2 regions of the Mycobacterium cajalii genome follow, and region 1 is predicted to be linked to the other one. Evidence: predicted binding sites of a transcription regulator. Region 1 holds the regulator's gene; the other holds the start of a gene.
The links. Region 1 encodes LexA, which represses DNA repair genes until DNA is damaged. Its sites were predicted from a motif close to CGAACANNTGTTCG; they were not measured.
Positions count from the first base shown of each region.

Region 2: the regulator LexA is predicted to act here: its motif matches at 5,202-5,215, upstream of ACJ512_RS05605 (error-prone DNA polymerase).

Region 1 covers NZ_CM141436.1:2,086,919-2,094,228, forward strand. Annotated here, with positions in the region: gene hflX (GTPase HflX) at 1-997, shown strand, start outside; gene ACJ512_RS10060 (acyl-CoA dehydrogenase family protein) at 1,083-2,252, shown strand; gene ACJ512_RS10065 (LGFP repeat-containing protein) at 2,846-5,080, shown strand; gene lexA (transcriptional repressor LexA) at 5,099-5,773, opposite strand; gene ACJ512_RS10075 (LysM peptidoglycan-binding domain-containing protein) at 6,064-6,558, shown strand; gene nrdR (transcriptional regulator NrdR) at 6,669-7,133, shown strand; gene ACJ512_RS10085 (peroxynitrite isomerase) at 7,168-7,310, shown strand, end outside.
Region 2 covers NZ_CM141436.1:1,156,245-1,163,554, reverse strand. Annotated here, with positions in the region: gene ACJ512_RS05615 (tRNA (cytidine(34)-2'-O)-methyltransferase) at 611-1,075, shown strand; gene ACJ512_RS05610 (nitroreductase family protein) at 1,135-1,782, opposite strand; gene ACJ512_RS05605 (error-prone DNA polymerase) at 1,906-5,187, opposite strand; gene ACJ512_RS05600 (wax ester/triacylglycerol synthase domain-containing protein) at 5,350-6,726, shown strand; gene otsB (trehalose-phosphatase) at 6,683-7,310, shown strand, end outside.

The DNA.
Region 1 (7,310 bases):
CCGCACCGCGCTGATCCTCGACATCTTCGCCCAGCACGCCACCAGCCGGGAGGGCAAGGCCCAGGTGTCACTCGCCCAGATGGAGTACATGCTGCCGCGGCTGCGTGGCTGGGGTGAGTCGATGTCGCGGCAGGCCGGTGGCCGCGCCGGCGGCAGCGGGGGCGGTGTGGGCCTGCGCGGTCCCGGTGAGACCAAGATCGAGACTGACCGCCGCCGCATCCGCGAACGCATGACCCGGCTGCGCCGCGAGATCAAGGACATGAAGCAGGTCCGCGACACCCAGCGCAGCCGGCGCCTGCACGCCGACATGCCCTCGGTCGCCATCGTCGGATACACCAACGCGGGCAAGTCCAGCCTGCTCAACGCGCTCACCGGGGCGGGCGTGCTGGTGCAGGACGCCCTGTTCGCCACCCTGGAACCCACCACCCGGCGCGCGGAACTGCCCGACGGCCGGCCGTTCGTGCTCACCGACACCGTGGGCTTCGTCCGGCACCTGCCGACCCAGCTGGTCGAGGCGTTCCGCTCCACGCTGGAGGAGGTCGTCGACGCCGACCTGCTGGTGCACGTCGTCGACGGCTCCGACGCCACCCCGTTGGCCCAGATCGACGCGGTCCGCCAGGTCGTCTCCGACGTCGTCACCGACCACCGGGGCGAACACGATGCCGAACCGCCGCCGGAGTTGCTGGTGGTCAACAAGATCGACGCCGCCAGCGACCTGACCCTGGCCAAACTCCGGCACGCCCTGCCCGGCGCGGTGTTCTTGTCCGCGCGCACCGGCGACGGCATCGAGGCGCTGCGGCGGCGGATAGCCGAGCTCGCCGCGCCCACCGACACCGCCGTGGACGTGGTGATTCCCTACCACCGCGGTGACCTGGTGTCCCGGCTGCATTCCGACGGGCGGGTCCAGCACGAGGAGCACAACGGCGACGGCACCCGGATCAAGGCCCGGGTTCCGGTGGCGCTGGCCGCCAGCCTGCGGGAATTCGCCGCCCGGTGAGAGCCACCGCCTGCCGACCAACCGGGTGGTTGGTATATGTTGGGCGGCAGAGTTCCCTTCCGCCGGAGGTCTTCCCATGAGTTCAGTGAGTTCAGCGAGTAGCGCCATCAAATACGAACGCACGCTGTTCGAGCCCGAGCACGAATTGTTCCGCGAGTCCTACCGGGCGTTTCTCGAGCGCCACGTCGCGCCCCACCACGAGGAGTGGGAGAAGGCCAAGATCGTCGACCGCGGGGTCTGGCTCGAGGCCGGCAAGCAGGGCTTTCTGGGGATGGCGGTGCCCGAGGAGTACGGCGGCGGCGGCGATCCCGACTTTCGCTACAACACCATCATCACCGAGGAGACCGCCGCCGGGCGCTTCAACGGGATCGGTTTCGGGCTGCACAACGACATCGTCGCGCCCTACCTGCTGGCGCTGGGCACCGAGGAGCAGAAGCAGCGCTGGCTGCCCAAGTTCTGCACCGGGGAGCTGATCACCGCGATCGCGATGACCGAGCCGGGCACCGGCAGCGACCTGCAGGGCATCAAGACCCGCGCGGTCAAGCAGGGTGACCACTACGTGCTCAACGGGTCAAAGACGTTCATCACCAACGGAATCAACTCCGATCTGGTGATCGTAGTCGCGCAGACCGATCCGGACAAAGGGGCGCAAGGCTTTTCGCTGCTCGTGGTGGAGCGCGGCATGGAGGGCTTCGAACGGGGCCGCCACCTGGACAAGATCGGCCTGGACGCGCAGGACACGGCCGAGCTGTCGTTCACCGACGTCAAGGTGCCGGCCGAGAACCTGCTCGGCGAGGAGGGCATGGGCTTCATCTATCTCATGCAGAACCTGCCGCAGGAACGCATCTCGATCGCCGTGATGGCGGCCGCGGCGATGGAGCAGGTACTCGAACAGACGCTGCAATACACCAAGGAGCGGAAGGCTTTCGGCAAGCCGATCGGCAGTTTCCAGAACAGTCGATTCGTCCTGGCCGAGTTGGCGACCGAGGCGACCGTGGTGCGCGTGATGGTTGACGAGTTCCTGCGGCTGCACCTGGACAAGAAGCTCACGGCCGAACAGGCCGCAATGGCCAAGTGGTATGCCACCGAGAAGCAGGTGCATCTGATCGACCGCTGCCTGCAATTGCACGGCGGCTACGGCTATATGCGCGAATACCCCGTTGCGCGAGCCTATCTCGATGCTCGGGTGCAGACCATCTACGGTGGCACCACCGAGATCATGAAGGAGATCATCGGTCGCGGGCTCGGGGTGTAGCCGGATCCCCATCGCGTACAACGGGACTCGTCCCCGTCGGCGAAGTTACTGACGCGTAGCGGGTTTGGGTCGCCTCTTTCGCAGGCGCCGGAGTTCATCGAGGGCGAATGAGTTGAAATTCGCGCGATCCGGCAATCGTCGGTCCGGTGTCGGCCCGCTGATGCTCTGACGTACCGTCGACGCATGCGTTTTGCAGGTGGCGACGGTGTTGTCGCACATCGTCAACCCGGCGACCACGGGGCCGGTGAGCGCGCGAAGGGGTGCGCGGACGTCGACGTCACGGAGCGCGGCCGGGGGCCCGCGACGGCCCCGGGGTGCGGCAGCGCGATCCGAACGATGCGCGCACGGCCGCACGCTTCGTTGCGACGCGCACCCGGTTCGGCATCATTTGCACATCGATGCGGTATCCATTTTTGTAATATCCCTAAATTGAGTTCGCATTTCTCGTCGATTGGAGCAATGTTGTGCGGGCCCGGCGAAAATGCGGACCGTTACGGGGGTACGGCCCGTTGGTGGGATGACCCTCCGCTCGCAGGGCCGCGGGATATGGGCATGGCCGCAGATCGGCGCACACCCGTGGACTGGAGGGCTTGGTGAACAGGCAGAGAGGTCACATGCGAAAGCTGGTCGGGCGTGCACTGGTCGGCTTGGTGACCACAGCGCTGGCCGCGGTATTGCTGGCTCCCACGGGCGCCGCGAGCCCGATCGGCGACGCCGAGGCGGCCATGATGGCCGCATGGGAGAAGGCCGGGGGCGACACGTCACCGCTGGGCGCGCGCAAGGGTGACGTCTACCCCGTCGGCGACGGCTTCGCCCTGGAGTTCGACGGCGGCAAGATGTTCTACACCCCGGCGACCGGCGCCCGGTACGCCTACGGGCCGATCCTGGACAAATACGAGTCGCTGGGCGGTCCGGCCGGCAGCGACCTGGGTTTCCCGACGATCAACGAGGTGCCCGGTCTCTCGGGGCCCGACAGCCGCGTGAGCACCTTCTCGGCCAGCGACCACCCGGTGATCTTCTGGACGCCCGACCACGGCGCGTTCGTCGTGCGCGGCGCGATGAACGCCGCCTGGGACAAGCTGGGCAGCTCCGGTGGCGTCCTCGGGGTGCCGGTCGGCGACGAGACCTACGACGGCGAACTCGCCACGCAGAAGTTCAGCGGCGGCCAGGTCTCCTGGAACCGGGATACCAAGGAGTTCACGACCGAGCCGGCGGTCTTGGCTGACCAGTTGAAGGGCCTGCAGGTGCCGATCGACCCCACCGCGGCCATCAACATGGCCTGGCGCGCGGCCGGGGGAGCCAACGGCAAGCTGGGCGCCAAGCAAGGCGGGCAGTACCCCATCGGCGGTGACGGGATCGCCCAGAACTTCGCCGGCGGGAAGGTGTACTTCAGCCCGGCGACCGGTGCGAACGCCGTCGACAGCGACATCCTGGCCAAGTACGAGTCCCTGGGCGGCCCCGTGGGCAGCGACCTGGGGTTCCCCGTCGCCAACGAGTCCGACGGCGGCATACCGTCGAGCCGGATCTGCACCTTCTCCGCGGCCGACAAGCCGGTGATCTTCTGGACGGCCGAGCACGGCGCGTTCGTGGTGCGCGGAGCCATGAAGGCCGCCTGGGACAAGCTGCGCGGTGCCGGCGGGAAGCTGGGCGCCCCGGTGGGCGACCAGGCCGTGGACGGCGACGTGGTCTCGCAGAAATTCGCCGGCGGCACCATCTCGTGGAACCGCGCGAAGAACACGTTCACCACCGACCCCTCGAACCTGGCGCCCCTGCTGGGCGGCCTGCAGATATCGGGCCAGAACCAGCCGAGTGCGGTGGCCATGCCACCCCACACCAAGAAGCCGGTCTGGCAGCAACGGTGGTGGCTGCTGGGCGGCGCCGCGGCGCTGGTGCTTCTCGCGTCGCTGGTGCTGGTGGGCGTCCGCCTGCGCCGCGGTCGCGCCGGTCGCGACACCGCCGCCGGTGCCGCCGAGCAAGACGGGGGCGCCGGATACGGCCCTGCCGACGGACTCTGGGGCCACGACGGCGAGGCGGCCACCGAGCACTTCGGGCGCGATGACCTGCACCCCTCCGAGGAGCACGCGGCGGACGCCGAGCCCGAGCGCCAGGTCAGCTGGGGGCGCGGGACCGGGGCCGCGCTCGCGGGCGAGGAGGTTGCGCATCGCGGGCACTACGGCGGCGAGGCGTCGCCCGGCCCGGGGGAGGATGCGGACGAGTTCCAGAGCGTGTTCCACGGCGGGGAGGAAAATCCCGACGCGGTGGACACCGACTCCATCCCCGTCGTCATCGAAGCCGACTTGTCGGAAGCCGGGTATCCGGAGTTCGACGAGGAAGAGGGCTATCTCGACGTGCCGGAGGCCGGTTACGCCGAGTTCGCCGTGGAGCAAGTCCCTGAGGACGAAGGCGCCGAGCAAGGCGGATACCCGGAGCCGGCGGACGAATACCGCGAGGCGGCGGAGCCCGGCGGGCCGGGCGGCGGCCATGCCGAAGCCGCGTTCGACGGGTCGGCTGCCGACATCGCCGGCGTCGAGGCCGTCTCGCCCGTGGCCGAGGCGCGAACCGGGCGGCACGCGGCCGTGGACACCGACGAGACCTCGCCGTTGGCCACGCACGCTGCCAGCGCGGGCCCGAGCGCGCCGGGGCGCCCGACGATTCACCTACCGTTGGACGATCCCTATCAGATGCCCGACGGGTATCCGATCAAGGCGAGCGCCCGCTTCGGCCTGTACTACACCCCCGACAGCGCCCTCTACCAGGACACGCTCGCCGAAATCTGGATGTCCAGCGAACAGGTCGCGCAGGCCAACGGGTTCATCAAGGCCGACTAGGCCCGCCGCTGGGTACGGTCAGACCTTGCGGATCACGGTGACGACCTTGCCCAGCACGGTCGCGTCATTGCCCGGAATGGGATCGAACGCCGGGTTGTGGGGCATCAGCCACACCTGACCCCCGGCGCGCTTGAACGTCTTGACCGTGGCCTCGCCGTCGATCATCGCGGCGACGATGTCGCCGTTCTCGGCGACGTGCTGCTGCCGCACGACCACCCAGTCGCCGTCGCAGATCGCCGCCTCGACCATCGAGTCGCCGACGACCTTGAGCAAAAACAGCGTCCCCTCGCCGACCAGTTCGCGGGGCAGCGGGAAGACGTCTTCGACGGCCTCCTCGGCGAGGATGGGTCCGCCTGCCGCGATCCGCCCGAGGACAGGGACGAAGGTGGGTTCGGGCAGCGCGTCCGAGCCGGCCACCTCGGTGGTGGGCGCCGCGGGCACGGCCTCGTCGGCCCGGCGGACATCGACGGCGCGCGGACGGTTCGGGTCGCGGCGCAGGTAACCCTTGCGCTCCAGGGTGCGCAATTGGTGGGCGACCGAGGAGGTCGACGTCAGGCCGACGGCGTCGCCGATCTCCCGGATGCTCGGGGGATAGCCGCGGTTGGTGACCGACGCGCGGATGACATTCAGGATCGTGCGCTGCCGCTCGGTCAGCGATGCATCGCCGGCAGAGGTGTCGTTGCTGTCGCTCATGGCAATGAATGTAACCGCCCGGGATCCGATAATCAAACATGTGTTCGACTGGCGTGTCTACCGTCGAGAGCGGCCGAATAACAAAGGTGTAACTCCGCGGCCGATCGGGTATTTGAGCGGCATGTCCCAGGTGATCGATGACCGCGGCGCCGTTCGTCCGCAAGGCGTTGTCGGTGGGTCGGTCTAGCGTTTGGCTCGTGCGACACGCTTCGCTCAAATGTTCGGACATCGAACACGCGAGCGATAGTGTCGAACACACGAGCGAGGATCAGTTGACCGGAGGAACGCAGATGACCATCATTCACACAGTCTCGCCGCGGGTCGGCAGCGTTCGGCGCCCGATCAACGGGCCTGTCCTGGAGCCTCGCCGCGGGCGGGCCCGGACACCCGGGTCGCGCCGACCGGCCCCGTACGGGCCGGCGGGCGCCCCGCTGCGCTACCACGGCACCGGCGTCGCGATGTCCGTCGCGCCCCACCGCAGGCGTTCGGTCACGTGGGCGAAGACGGCGGCCCTGGCCGTGGGCGCCGGGCTGATCACCCTGTGGCTCGGGCTCATCGCCGACGTCGGGCAGGCGATCAACGGCGGCTCCCCGGCTTCGGCGGCGCCCGTGCCCGACAGGCTGGCCGTCGTGCGGGTCGAACCGGGGGAATCGCTGCAGGATGTCGCGCACCGCGTCGCGCCCGATGCGCCGGTTCGCCAGGTGGCCGAGCGCATCCGCGCACTCAACGAGCTGAACTCCCCGACGCTCGCGGCGGGTCAGCCCCTGATCGCGCCGGTGGGCTGACCCCGGCGCCACATGGCGCCGGAACCGCCGCCACGGCCGCCGCGCCGGCAGCGCGCACGGGTACGCTCGGAGTGTCCTGCGAGGTCCGTGAGCGCGGCGAAGGAGCGGTCATGCACTGTCCGTTCTGCCGTCACCCGGACTCCCGGGTGATCGATTCGCGGGAAACCGACGAGGGCCAGGCCATTCGCCGCCGCCGGTCCTGTCCCGAGTGCGGACGGCGCTTCACCACGGTCGAGACCGCGGTGCTGGCGGTGGTCAAGCGCAGCGGTGTCACCGAGCCCTTCAGCAGGGAGAAGCTGATCAGCGGGGTCCGCCGCGCGTGCCAGGGCCGCCAGGTCGACGACGATGCGCTGAACCTGCTGGCCCAGCAGGTGGAGGACACCGTGCGCGCGGCGGGCTCACCGGAGATTCCCAGTCACGAGGTCGGACTGGCGGTGCTGGGACCGCTGCGCGACCTCGACGAGGTGGCCTACCTGCGGTTCGCGTCGGTCTACCGGTCCTTCGAGTCCGCGGACGATTTCGAGCGCGAGATAGAACTGCTGCGGGCGCACCGCAAGGTGCCGACCTCGGGCTGACGGGCCGCCTCGGGCCCGGCACTAGGGTGGTGCCATGGCCGCTGAATTGCATCCCGATCTGGAGGCGCTCGCGCCACTGCTCGGTACCTGGGCGGGACGCGGTGCCGGTGAGTACCCGACGATCGAGTCCTTCGAATATTTCGAAGAGGTCGTGTTCTCCCATGTCGGCAAGCCGTT
Region 2 (7,310 bases), 930 kb from region 1:
CGTCCACCGCGTCCAGCTGCTTACGTAGGCCGTTCCCTGGCCGTTCCCTGGCCGTGGCCGGCCGGGCACGCCAGCAGCTCCGGTCAGCTCGTCGATCGCGGTTGCGGTTTCGCGTAGTTCAGCCTCTCGGGAGTCTCCCGGAAACCAAGCACTTTCCCGGCCTTGAAGATCCTCGACCTCTTCCGGGGGCTCGTGCTCTATCACTCCTCCAGGGTCCTCGGCTGGGATCATCGTGTGCTCTTTGGCTGCGACACCGGTAGTTCCGCTAAACGTATTGGTGCCGTTCATATTTCATGCCGCCCCGGTCGTGATGAACGGAGCCTCACACCCGTAGCAGAAGCCCACGCCGGCAAGGGGGCGGGCCTCGGACAGCCCTCGTGCTGGACGGCCCGGTGACCGTATGGCGGCTTACCCCCGGGCCATCGGGGGGATTGCCTGAGCTTGGACCGCGACGACCGTTGTCGTTCGCCGATGGCCGCACGCTCCCCCTCGGCCAGCCACGAGCTGAGGTCCATCGACTCCGGGCACGAGACGAGAGTCGTACCGTGCTCGCCGCACCACCCGATAGACGTAACCTGCCAAGGACTCGCATACCGGGAGGTAGCAAGCTGTGTTCAAGTTGATGTTCGTTTCCCCGCGCATCCCGCCGAACACGGGCAACGCCATCCGCACGGCGGCCGCCACCGGGTGCGAGCTGCATCTGGTCGAGCCGCTGGGCTTCGACCTGTCCGAACCGCAACTGCGGCGCGCCGGCCTGGACTACCACGACCTGGCGTCGGTCACCGTGCACGCGTCGCTGCCGGCCGCGTGGGACGCGCTGATGCCGGTCCGGGTGTTCGCGTTCACCGCGCAGGCGCCCACCTCGTTCGCCGACGTCGGATACCGGGCCGGGGACGTCCTGATGTTCGGCCCCGAACCCACCGGGCTGGACGCGCAGACCCTGGCCGACTCGCACATCACCGCGCAGGTGCGCATCCCCATGCTGGCGGGCCGGCGCTCCCTGAACCTGTCCAACGCCGCGGCCGTCGCCGCGTACGAGGCGTGGCGCCAGCACGGCTACCTCGGGGGCGGGTAGCCCGGCGACGATACGGCCCGTGCACGGGCCGGGGAGGAGCCGGGCAATCAGACCCTGAGTTACCAGGTGTCCCAGTGGGTGACCTGGTCGGCCGGCAGCCGCTTGGCCGGCCGGAAGTCGGTGCCCTTGGTGTAGGCGATCGGGAACAGTCCGCCCTGGCTGTACTTCTCGTGCGGGATGCCGAGCACCTCGGCGGCGCGCTTGTCGCCGTCGTTGATCAGGTGCAGCGTCGTCCAGCAGGTGCCCAGGCCCCGCGAGCGCAGCGCCAGGCAGAAGCTCCACGCGGCGGGGAACAGCGACGCCCAGAACGACGCGCTCAGGCCGAGCGGCGCCTTGTCCACCTTGCCCTCCAGGCAGGGGATCAGCAGCACCGGCGCCTCGTGCATGTGCTCGGCGAGGTACATCGCCGAATCCCTGACCTTGCCCATCCGCTCGCCGCGGGTGTCGCCCTCGGGGTATTCGGCGGCGGGCAGGCTGAGGTAGTCGCGGGCGTTGGCGAGGTAGATGTCGGCGATCGCCTTCTTCTTGTCGGCGTCCTCGACGAACAGCCACTGCCAGCCCTGCGCGTTGGAGCCGGTGGGCGCCTGCAGCGCCAGTTCGAGGCATTCCATCAGCACCTCGTGGGACACCGGCTTGTCGAAGTCGAGGCGTTTGCGGACCGAGCGGGTGGTCGTGAGGAGTTCGTCGACGGACAGGTTCAAGGTCATGGTGCGGAGACTACCGTCGGGGCCCCGACCCCCGCCGAGCCCCGCCGAGCGTGCGCGCCTGTACGCGACACGCCGGGGTTCGGCGGCATTCTGCGCACCCTCGCGGAGGTGAGGCCGCGGGGTCTAGCGGAAGTCGCGGGACCTCGAGCCGACGGCCAGGGTGATGCGGCCCAGCCGCTCGGCGACGACGGTGACCGCGCCGCTGGCGTTTTGCACCTGCCCGCGCACCAGCAGCGCCGGCGCGGTGTTGGCCAGCTTGCGGTGCCGCGCCCACACCCCCGGCGTGCACAGCACGTTGACCATCCCGGTCTCGTCCTCGAGGTTGAGAAATGTCACCCCCTGGGCGGTGCCGGGGCGCTGCCGGTGGGTCACCGCGCCGGCGATCAGCACCCGGTCGCCGTCGGGCACGTCCAGCAGCTTTGCGGCCGGCAGCACGCCCAGCGCGTCCAGGTCTTCCCGCAGGAACTGCGTCGGGTAGCTGTCGCAGGAGACGCCGGTCGCCCACACGTCGGCCGCGGCCAGCTCCAGCTCGCTCATCCCCGGCAGCGCCGGGACGTGCGAGCTCGACCCCACCCCGGGCAACCGGTCCGGCCGCTGGGTGGCCGCGGCCCCGGCTGCCCACAGGCCCTCGCGCCGCGACATACCGAAGCAGGCAAAAGCCCCGGCCGTCGCCAGCGCCTCGGTCTGCGGCACGCTCAGCGGCAGCCGGGTCGTCAGGTCCAGCAGGGAGGCGAACGGGCCGTTGGCTTTTCGCTCCCCCACCAGCCGCTCGGCGAGGTCGTCGCCGACGTGCCGGACGGCGCCCAACCCAAGGCGGACCTCGGTGCCGGCGTTCTCCAAAGTGGCGTGCGCCAGGCTGGCGTTGACGCACGGGCCGTGCACGGTCACGCCGTGCCGGCGCGCGTCGGCCACCAGCGACTGCGGCGAGTAGAAACCCATCGGCTGGGCGCGCAGCAGCGCCGCGCAGAACGCCGCCGGGTGGTGCAGCTTGAACCACGACGAGTAGAACACCAGCGACGCGAAGGACAGCGCATGGCTCTCCGGAAAGCCGAAATTGGCGAAGGCCTCCAGCTTTTCGTAGATCCGGTCGATCACCTCGTCCGAGGCGCCGTGCAGCGCGCGCATGCCGTCGTAGAAGCGGTCGCGCAGCCGCCGCATGCGCTCGGTCGAGCGCTTGGAGCCCATCGCACGGCGCAACTGGTCGGCCTCGGCGGCCGAAAAGCCGGCGCAGTCGACCGCGAGCTGCATCAGCTGCTCCTGAAAAAGCGGCACCCCCAGCGTCTTTCGCAACGCCCGCTCCATCGACGGGTGGTCGTAGGTGACCGGATCGGCGCCATTGCGCCGCCGGATGTAGGGGTGCACCGACCCGCCCTGGATGGGGCCGGGACGGATCAGCGCGACCTCCACCACCAGGTCGTAGAAGATCCGCGGCTTCAGCCGCGGCAGCGTGGCCATCTGCGCGCGCGACTCCACCTGGAACACGCCGACCGAATCGGCGCGCGCCAGCATCTCGTACACCGCCGGTTCCGACAGGTCCAGCCGGGCCAGGTCCACCTCGATGCCCTTGTGCTCGGCCACCAGGTCGATGGCGTAGTGCAACGCGCTCAGCATGCCCAGCCCGAGCAGGTCGAACTTCACCAAACCGATTGCCGCGCAGTCGTCCTTGTCCCACTGCAGGACGCTTCGCCCCGCCATGCGTGCCCACTCCACCGGGCACACGTCGGCGATCGGGCGGTCGCAGATCACCATTCCGCCGGAGTGGATGCCCAGGTGTCGCGGCAGGTTGCGGATCTGTTGCGCCAGGTCGATCACCTGCGGCGGGATGCCCTCGGTGTCGGGTGAGTCCGCGAGCCCGTTCCAGTGGCCGATCTGCTTGCTCCACGCGTCCTGCTGGCCCTGGGAGAAGCCCAGCGCGCGGGCCATGTCGCGCACCGCGATCCGGCCGCGGTAGGTGATCACGTTGGCGACCTGGGCGGCGTAGTCGCGGCCGTAGCGGTCGTAGACGTACTGGATGACCTTCTCGCGCTCATCCGACTCGATGTCCATGTCGATGTCGGGCGGCCCGTCGCGCGCCGGCGACAGGAAGCGCTCGAACAACAACTCGTTGGCCACCGGGTCCACCGCGGTGACGCCCAGCGCATAACAGACCGCGGAATTGGCCGCCGAGCCCCGGCCCTGGCACAGGATGTTGTTGGCACGGCAGAACCGGGCGATGTCGTGCACCACCAGGAAGTAGCCCGGGAACGTCAGCTGGGCAATGACTTTCAGCTCGTGTTCGATCTGGGCGTACGCGCGGGGAGCGGCCTCGGGGAGGCCGTAACGGTCACGTGCACCCGTCATCGTCAGGTGCCGCAGCCAGCTGTCCTCGGTGTGCCCGTCGGGAACCTCGAACGGCGGCAGCTGCGGGGCGATCAGCGCCAGCCCGAACGCGCACCGCTCGCCGAGCTCGGCGGCGGCGGTCACCGCGCCGGGATGCCACGCGAACAGCCGGGCCATCTCCTCGCCGGAGCGCAGGTGCGCACCGCCCAGCGGGGCCAGCCAGCCCGCCGCCGAGTCCAGGGACTGCCGGGCCCGGATCGCCCCCATCGCCATGGCCAGCCGGCCGCGCGACGGCTGGGCGAAATGCGCCCCGGTGGTGGCGACGACCCCCACGCCGAAGCGCGGTGCCAGCCCAGCCAGCGCGGCGTTGCGTTCGTCGTCGAGCGGGTGGCCGTGATGGGTCAGCTCGACGCTCACCCGGTCCGCCCCGAACCGGTCCACCAGGTCGGCCAGCGCCCGCTCGGCGGCATCCGGGCCGCCCGAGGAAAGGGCTTGGCGCACATGGCTTTTTCGGCATCCGGTCAGGATGTGCCAGTGCCCGCCGGCGGCCCGCGTCAGCGCGTCGTAGTCGTAGCGGGGCTTGCCCTTCTCCCCGCCGGCCAGGTGCGCGGCGGCCAGCTGCCGTGACAGCCGCCGGTAGCCTTCCGGGCCGCGGGCCAGCACCAGCAGGTGCGGGCCGGGCGGGTCCGGGGCCTCGGTGCGAGCCCCCGGCCCCAAAGACAGCTCGGCCCCGAACACGGTGCGCATGTCGAGTTCGGCGGCGGCTTCGGCGAACCGCACCGCCCCGTACAAACCGTCGTGGTCGGTGAGCGCCAAGGCGCGCAGGCCCAGCCGGGCCGCCTCCTCGACCAGTTCCTCGGGCGTGCCGGCGCCGTCGAGAAAACTGAACGCCGAATGCGCGTGCAGCTCTGCGTACGGGACCGGCGAGCGGGCCCGCCGGCCGCCATCGGGCGGGCGGTAGGCCGCGCGATGGCGCGACAGGGGGCCCTCCTGATCGGGCTGCGACGGCGCACCGCCGTGGCGCGGTTTGCTGTCGAGCACCCGCTCCATCTCCGCCCAGCTCGGCGGCCCGTTACCCCAGCCCACGCGCATCAGTGTATCGAAAGTATGTTCGAAAAACTGGGCAGGTGGGTTGTTAATCACTTCTTCAACTGCACAACACGTTCTTAACGCCGCGGGCCTATCGTGCGGCGACGCCCGGACCCGATACTGGTACAGGGCGAGAAAAATGGACGGCGGGAACCGAGCATGGCGCAGCTGAAGGCACCGGACACGTCGTTCCTGCGGGCTTCCGCGGACCGGCATGCCGGCCTGGCGCTCGGCGCGGTCGCCGTCGTCGCCGGCGTCCCCGACCGTGCGCAACTGGAAAGTCTTCTGGTGCAACGTGTTCAATCGCTGCCGCACTGCACCCAGGTACTGCGGATCGGACCCCACGGCCCCGAGTGGGTCGACCATCCGCGATTCGACCTCGCCCACCACCTACGCCGCGTGGCGATCTGCCGCCCGGGCGGCGACGCCGAACTGTCGGCCGCCGTCGCCTTCGCCCTCGAACGTCCCCTCGACCCGGACCGGCCGCCCTGGGAGTGCTGGGTCATCGAGGGTTTGCGGGGCAAGAAGTGGGCGATCCTGATGAAGGTTCACCACTGCCTGGCCGCGGACGACTCCCCAGCCCGCATCCTGACCCGGCTCTGCGACGACACCGACCCGGCGGGGTTCCCCAAACCAGTTGGGGCAACGCCAGTTTCACCACCGCAGCCGGCCCGGAGCGGGTGGCCGCACGCGCTGTGGCGGGCTTCGTCCGTCGCCGGGACCGTCGCGGACACCCTGGTGGGCGCGGTCTTGCCCGCGCTGCGGACACCGCCGGCCGACGCATCCACCATGCGCCGGTACCGCACGGTGCGGGTGCCGATCGCCGACGTCGACCGGGTCTGCCGCAAGTTCGGGGTGACCGCCGACGACGTCGCGCTCGCGGCCATCACCGAGGGCTTCCGCACGGTACTGCTGCAGCGCGGCCAACAGCCGCGGGCCGACTCGCTGACCACCGTGGTGCCGGCGCCGATCCGGGCGGCCGTGCCGCCCTACCTGCCGGTCGACCACGACGACCCGGTGCGGCGCCTGCGCACCGTGCACAACCGGCGGAAGGCCGGGCAGCCCGGTGCCGGCATCGTCGAATCGGCACTGAAACGCCTGCCAACAATGTTGCGGGGCAATCTCTTCCAACTCATGGACCGGCTCCCGCAGGGCGATCTGGTGACGCTGGCGACCAGCCTCCCCGGTCCGCGGCGCCAGTTGCGGCTGATGGGCCAGACGATGGAGCGCCTGCTGCCGATCCCCCCGACCGCCGCGCGGCTGAGCACCGGTGTCGCGGTACTCGGCTACGGCGACGAGCTCGTCTTCGGCATCACCGCCGACTACCACGCCGCCCCCGACGTCAAGCGGCTCGCCGCCGGGATCGAACTCGGCATGGCGCGACTGGTGGCGCTCAGCCAGGACTCGGTGTTGCTGTTCGCCGACGGTCGCCCGCGCAAGCGCCGCACCGGCCCGGCCCCGCTAACACCGGCCACCGTGAGAAGGTGGGGTGGTGCGCAAGCCGGAGCCTGTCGTCATCGACCCACGCCGCCATGACGCCGTGCTGTTCGACCTCGACGCGGTGACCGACGCCGGGGGCAATGCGCTGGAATCCGCGGTGACCGTGGTGCGCCGGTTGCGCGACGTCGGACTCGGCATCGCCGTCTTCGCCGCCGACGACCGCCGCGACGCACCGGCGGACCTGTTCGCCGCCCGCGCCGACGACCCGGCCGCGGCGGCCGAGCGCCTGCGGGTGCGGCCGGGCCGCTGCGTCGTCGTCGCGAGCGACGTCGCCGGGGTCACGACCGCGCGCGAGGGCGGTTTCGCGTTGGTGGTCGGCGTGGTCGGGGGCGAAGACCGGGCGGGGCGCCGCGACGCGCTGGACGAGGCCGGCGCCGACGCGGTGGTGGCCGAGGTGGGTGAGGTCACGGTGCGCACCGGGGACCGCCGGATGTCGCAGCTTCCCGACGCGGCGCAGGCCCTGGACCCGCCGTCGAACCCGGCGGTCTTCTACGACTTCGACGGCACACTGTCGGACATCGTCGACGACCCGGACGCGGCCCGGCCCGTCGCGGGTGCGACGGCGGCGCTGCAGAAGTTGGCCGCGCAGTGCCCGGTCGCCGTGCTGTCCGGACGCGACC